DNA from 2 places in the Clostridium sp. 10cd* genome. Region 1 is predicted to be linked to the other one. Evidence: a T-box and tRNA genes for the amino acid it is inferred to sense, from the RefSeq annotation. Region 1 holds a T-box; the other holds one or more tRNA genes.
The links. A T-box is a leader RNA that pairs with one kind of tRNA and senses whether it is charged. The one in region 1 lies ahead of serS (serine--tRNA ligase), so its partner is inferred to be a tRNA-Ser.
Positions count from the first base shown of each region.

Region 2: it encodes a tRNA-Ser, which carries the amino acid that the T-box ahead of serS (serine--tRNA ligase) is inferred to sense. The anticodon was not compared.

Region 1 covers NZ_CP172347.1:7,012-10,380, forward strand. Annotated here, with positions in the region: gene gyrA (DNA gyrase subunit A) at 1-1,610, shown strand, start outside; T-box leader at 1,619-1,828, shown strand; gene serS (serine--tRNA ligase) at 1,868-3,154, shown strand.
Region 2 covers NZ_CP172347.1:3,663,885-3,667,253, forward strand. Annotated here, with positions in the region: gene ACG3M1_RS18195 (HAD family hydrolase) at 1-487, opposite strand, end outside; gene ACG3M1_RS18200 (hypothetical protein) at 558-1,028, opposite strand; tRNA gene ACG3M1_RS18205 (tRNA-Ser) at 1,625-1,715, shown strand; gene cysK (cysteine synthase A) at 2,008-2,934, opposite strand; gene ACG3M1_RS18215 (RrF2 family transcriptional regulator) at 3,209-3,369, shown strand, end outside.

The sequences.
Region 1 (3,369 bases):
GAATCGTGATTGAGCTGCGTAAGGATGCTCAACCGGATGTTATTTTGAATCAGCTGTATCGTATGACACAGCTTCAGACCTCTTTCGGTGTCAACATGCTGGCACTGGTAGAGAAAACACCGAAGCAGATGGGAATCCGGGAGGCACTTCAGCATTATGTGAATCATCAGATTGACGTTACGGTACGCCGTACAAAATTTGAATTGAAAAAAGCTGAGGATCGTGCTCATATATTGGAAGGTTTGCGTATCGCACTGGATCACATTGATGAAATTATTCATCTGATTCGCTCCAGTCAGAATGATGCGGAAGCAAGAACTGGTCTGATGGAGCAGTTTAAACTCACGGAGATTCAGGCAAATGCAATCCTGGAGATGCGTTTGCGTCGTTTAACAGGCTTGGAACGCGATAAGATTGAAAATGAATATCGTGAGCTGATGAATACGATAGCAGATTTACGTGATATTCTTGCAAACCATGATCGTGTTCTCGGGATTATCCGTGATGAGCTGACTGAGGTTAAAAATCGCTTTGGCGATGAGCGTCGTACAGAAATCAGTGAGGCAGATTACGATATGCAGGATGAAGATTTAATTCCTGTTGAGGATGTTGTTATCACAATGACAACAAACGGTTATATCAAGCGTATGCCGACAGATACCTATCGTACACAGAACCGTGGAGGCCGCGGTGTGAAGGGTATGTCTGTAAATGAGGATGATATTGTTGATCTGCTGATTACAATGTCCACTCACGACTATCTGATGCTGTTTACCAATCTTGGCAAGGTTTACCGTATCAAGGGGTATAAGGTGCCGAATTCTGGTAGAACGGCTAAGGGCCTTCCGGTCGTGAATCTGTTAAATCTGGACAAGGAGGAGAAGGTGCGTGCACTTGTTCCTGTTCGTCCGGATAGTGAATCCTCCTTCCTGCTGTTTGTCACAAAGAACGGACTGGTTAAGCGAACACCGATGAGTGAATTCGATTCTATACGTCAGAATGGTAAAATCGCCATTACACTACGTGAATTTGATGAGCTGGTTGGTGTGAAGGAAACAACCGGAGATGATGAAATTATTATCGCAGGCTCCAATGGTAAGGCAGTTCGATTCCATGAAGATGATATTCGTGCTATGGGACGTACGGCAAGCGGTGTGAAGGGCTTTAATGTTGATGGCTCAATCGTAGTAGGTGCTGCCACTTCTAAAGAGGGAACACATCTGCTGGCTGTTAGTGAAAATGGTTATGGTAAGCGTACCGCTATTGAGGAATACCGTCTGACAACACGTGGAGCGAAGGGTGTAAAGACAATCAATGTTACCAATAAAACCGGTGAGCTTGTTTCCGTTCGCGCTGTAAATGGTGATGAGGATGCCATGATTGTTACAAACTCCGGTATTATTATCCGAATATCTGTTGATGATATTGGTATTTACAGCCGTAATACTCAGGGTGTTAAGCTGATCAACGTGGCAGATGAAGAATCTGTTGCCAAGGTGGCTATTGTTGAAAAGGAAGAAGAGGAGCCGGAAGAGGCTGCAGCTGGTGAAGCTTTGGAAAATAATGAAGAAACTACGGAACAGATAATTGACAATCCTGTAGAAGAATGATATAAAATAATAAAACGTTGAAAAGGTCAAGTAAGAAAGCAGGCTACTTTCAGAGATATAACGGTAGGTGTGAGTTATAATAGCTGCTTATGAAATCCGCCTTTGAGTGAATCAATGAACTATTAGTAGTTGATTACGGTAGCACCGTTATAGCTATGAGAGGGTATATCTTTATAGGTATATCAAAAAGGGTGGCAACACGAGGTATCGTCCCTTTATGGACATACCTCTTTTTTATATTCTAGGAGGTTATGATTATGCTTGATATGAAATTTTTACGCGAAAATCCTGAAATTGTAAAAGAAAACATAAAAAAGAAGTTTCAGGATCACAAGATTGAGCTTGTAGATAAAGTGATTGCTATGGATAAAGAGAATCGCTCTCTTAAACAACGAGGGGATGAGCTGCGAAGCAAGAGAAATGCTATGAGCAAGGAAATCGGCGGTCTGATGGCCAAAGGTTTAAAGGATGAGGCAAATGCTATTAAAGCCAAGGTTCAGGCTATGGCAGATGAAATGAAGGAAACAGAGGTTAAGGAAACTGAGCTTGCTGAGAAAATCAAGGAAATGATGATGCAGATTCCAAATATCATTCATCCTACGGTCCCGGTTGGTAAGGATGATTCAGAAAATGTTGAACTGCAGAAGTACGGCGAGCCTGTGATTCCTGATTTTGAAATTCCATATCATACAGATATTATGGAACGGTTTGAAGGTATTGATCTGGATAGTGCAAGAAAAGTTGCAGGGAACGGGTTCTATTATCTGATGGGAGATATTGCACGACTTCATTCTGCTGTCATTTCATATGCACGTGATTTTATGATTGATAGAGGATTTACATATGTTGTACCGCCTTTTATGATTCGTAGTAATGTTGTGACCGGGGTTATGAGCTTTGCGGAAATGGAAGGCATGATGTATAAGATTGAGGGCGAGGATTTGTATCTGATCGGTACCAGTGAGCATTCTATGATTGGAAAATTCATTGATACAATTCTTGATGAGAAAAAACTTCCTTATACTTATACAAGCTATTCTCCTTGCTTCCGTAAAGAAAAAGGTGCACACGGTATTGAAGAAAGAGGAGTTTACCGCATTCACCAGTTTGAGAAACAGGAAATGATTGTTGTTTGCAAACCGGAAGAAAGTGCAGACTGGTTTGTAAAGCTGTATACGAATACTGTTGATTTATTCAGAAGTCTGGATATACCAGTGAGAACCTTAGAGTGCTGTTCCGGTGATCTTGCTGATTTGAAGAATAAGTCTGTTGATGTCGAAGCATGGAGTCCACGTCAGAAAAAATATTTTGAAGTGGGAAGCTGTTCTAATTTGACAGATGCACAGGCAAGACGTCTTGGCATTCGCGTAAAGGGTGAGAATGGAAAATATTTTGCTCATACTTTGAATAATACGGTGGTAGCTCCACCTCGAATGCTGATTGCTTTTTTAGAGAATAATCTGAACAAGGACGGCAGTGTGAATATTCCGGAAAAATTGCAGCCATATATGGGAGGCACAAAAATATTGATGCCAAAAAATTAAGCAGTATTGAAAAGGTGATTTTTATATAAATTTCACCTTTTTTTAGTATCTAAAACAGCTTATTATTTGTTGGTTAAAAATAGCAGAAAAGCCTTTGTTTATCGTATTATTTGGATAAATAATACGATATTGTGACTCTCTGATTTACATCGATATTTGAATAATTGGACAATTGGTCATGTCGTTGCAAATGATTGCACAGCTTTTTTAGGCAT
Region 2 (3,369 bases), 940 kb from region 1:
TATAAACAGGCTGCTGCAGGTGATTGCGTTCCACTATGGATTTCAGATTTTCAAACTTCGCTTTCCCAGTTCTTCCGGAGCATTCATAATCTCTGAAATATTTCTGAAGACCATGTACAGCAAACATTGCCTCAATATAACCATCCTGACAATTTGATACTATATACAATGGATACCGCGCTGACAGCTTTTCCAAAGTATCCTCAACATGGGGATACAGCCTACCGCCATGCTTTCGCAAATACTCACATTCGAATTCACAGCAGGTTTCGATAAGTCGCATCCGCTTTTCACAGGATAGCTCAGGAAACAGTCTTGCCGCGATATCCTCATTCAAAAGACCCATCACAGACGCAAGCATGTCTGCTGTTATAACTTTACCTTCGATTTTTTCCCGCTCCAGAATAACCGTATATGCTTCAGCGATTCTCTGCGTCGCATCCCAGAGTGTGCCGTCAACATCAAAAATAATTCCATCTGTTTTCATATGAACCTCTTCTATCAAACTGTAACCGTTAATTATCGTAGCATATTTTACAGAAAATGGCTACACTATTTCATGTATTCGCAGCAATCCGGATAAGAAAATTCGCATACCAGAAAAACTCATCATGGACTAGATCCATACGGATAATCGTATGCTCCTGCAGGGACAGCAGCTCCTGAGATAGCGGCTTCATAAGCAGAGTGTCCTTTCTGTGTGAAAATTGTCTTCCGTAATGCAGCGTTAAACGACTGCTTTTTATTTGAAAAGAACGCGGTCCCCATGTACTCGATTTCCCATAGGATGTTTTTTTATGCGCCAGCTGCCTGTTGAACATTTTCAAGGCTGTCTGATACAGCAACCAGCGACTGTGAACCTCAATCGCGTCGGAAAAGCATAAATCCGCATATCTAATGCTGGATGGGTGCTTGTGCAGCTGATGGATCAAATCCTGTAAATCTGTGTGATAGACCTCCTCATATGCAAGCAGATGCTCCTTTTGTTCTTTTGTTGCATGAAGTCTTATTTTAATCGTTCGATACATAACTGATTACCTCCTTTTACCCTTATATACGGATGGAAAAGGTGAAATTCCTAAAATTTATTAAATTTTTTTATTTCATTATTTTCATACCTTGCATATCTAGGAGATGATACGCATAGCAGTTATAACTCTTTTCTTTTACAGAGGTCCAGAAACTCATCATATGACATCTCCATATGATGGATAGCTGCGCTTATTTCTTCTCTCACTTCATTTTTCAGCGCATGAGGTTATGTGTGCTATACAGGATATGGGTATACATACTTATACAAATTTCTGTTTTGAAGGATGCAAAACCACGCAGTATCTACTTATGTATGCATATTCCTGAGCAACGATACGGCAGTTACTATTCAACTGTCTTAGACTGAGAAAACACGTGCACTACTAGAGATATCACCGTTGTTGCTATTGCCTGTATTTATATGATTACAGTATTTGAATATATTATGATGTGTGGACAATAGTAACTAACCGGGATGGGATATATGCACAAATTTAAAAATTAGGTATGGACTTTTAAAAACGATTATGATATACTTTTATGGCAGTGGAATAAAACGGTTTTATCTAACCACTTACTGCTGATCAGAGCTGGAGTAGTACTCAAGAGGCTGAAGAGGTGCCCCTGCTAAGGGTATAGGTCGGGAAACTGGCGCGAGAGTTCAAATCTCTCCTACTCCGCCATTAAAAAGTGAAACATCGCAATTGCGATGTTTTTTTATATACAGATCGTAGAAGAGAATTGAACACAGATTCTATGGTGTCGACTTAGGAGTAGGGCATAGGAAACGGTTAAGTGAACAGGCTATACTGTGAAACTCCAGGCATTCCAACAGCTGTGCATTCATTATGAAGCGCCCTATAGAAAAAGGAGGCTGGATAAATGATCATTACATGAAATTGATCAAAACCAAACCTCGTTTTCATAATATGGTTCCGTTTAAGAAAGAAATGTTTTTTGCGATCCCTGCTTCTGCTAATCCTCAAAAAGTACGGTGGAAAGATAACGTTCTGCAGTATCTGGCAAAAGAACAACAATTCGCTTTCCTGCAAACACATCCCGTTTCGCAAGCTGTAAGGCCGCATACATAGCTGCTCCACTGGAAATGCCGACTGCAATTCCCTCTTCCTGTGCAAGTTTTTTTGCTGTGGAAATAGCAGCTTCATCCTTGACCTGCACAATCTCATCTACAAGCTCTCCATGATAGTTTTTTGGTATAAATCCTGCACCGATTCCCTGAATTTTGTGCGGGCCTGCAGCTCCACCGGATAATACCGGAGAATTTTCAGGCTCCACAGCTACCATCCGGATATCCGCATTCTTTTCTTTCAGATAAGCTGCAACTCCACTGATTGTGCCACCGGTGCCGACGCCTGCGACAAATACATCAAGCTTTCCATCTGTATCTCTCCAGATTTCCTCTCCGGTATGAAGATAATGAGCGTTGGGATTGTCCGCGTTTTCAAATTGCTGAAGAATGATGGAATTCGGTATCTCCTTATGCAGCTCCTCAGCTTTGGCAATTGCTCCCGTCATCCCCTTACTTCCCTCAGTCAGTATCAGCTCAGCACCATATGCACGAATCATTTTCCTGCGCTCGACACTCATAGTTTCGGGAAGAACGATCATTAGGCGTATACCGAGAGCCGCCGCAGTCATCGCCAAACCGATACCTGTATTACCAGACGTCGGCTCAATCAGTACTGTGTCTTTGTCAAGCCTTCCTGCCTTTTTAGCCTCCATAATCATTTGATATGCAATGCGATCCTTTACACTTCCGCCAGGATTGAAAGCCTCTGTTTTCACCAGAATCTCTGCCTTTCCCTCTTTATTCAAACGATGAACCCTGATCAATGGCGTGCTGCCAATCAGTTCGGTTATGCTGTTATATATTTTCTCCATGTATTTGTTCTCCTTTTTCTTATCCATCTTCTTTTGTTATTTTATAGAAACTAAGGCGAGGTAATAACATCGTGTCGTATGATGAAACTTGTCAGCAATATGAATTTTCAGTTTCACGCTTCCATCTCCTATCATTTTACTGGGATTATATGTTATTTTCCTTTGATTGTCAATGCATAAGATTCAATATTCCTATAATTTTTGTATGATATGCTTGTCTTTTTGATATATATCAACTAAAATATAAGATAAGAATTGATGGGAGAGATATGATATGAAAATTTCTACAAAGGGCATATATGCACTGGAAGCCATGATTGAGCTGGCCTCAAGAAATACTGCATGTGTCAGTATTCGCGATATAGCTGATGCCAGAAACTGCTCGGTGAAATATCTGGAACAGATTTTCAAACAATTGAAAAAAGCACAGCTCCT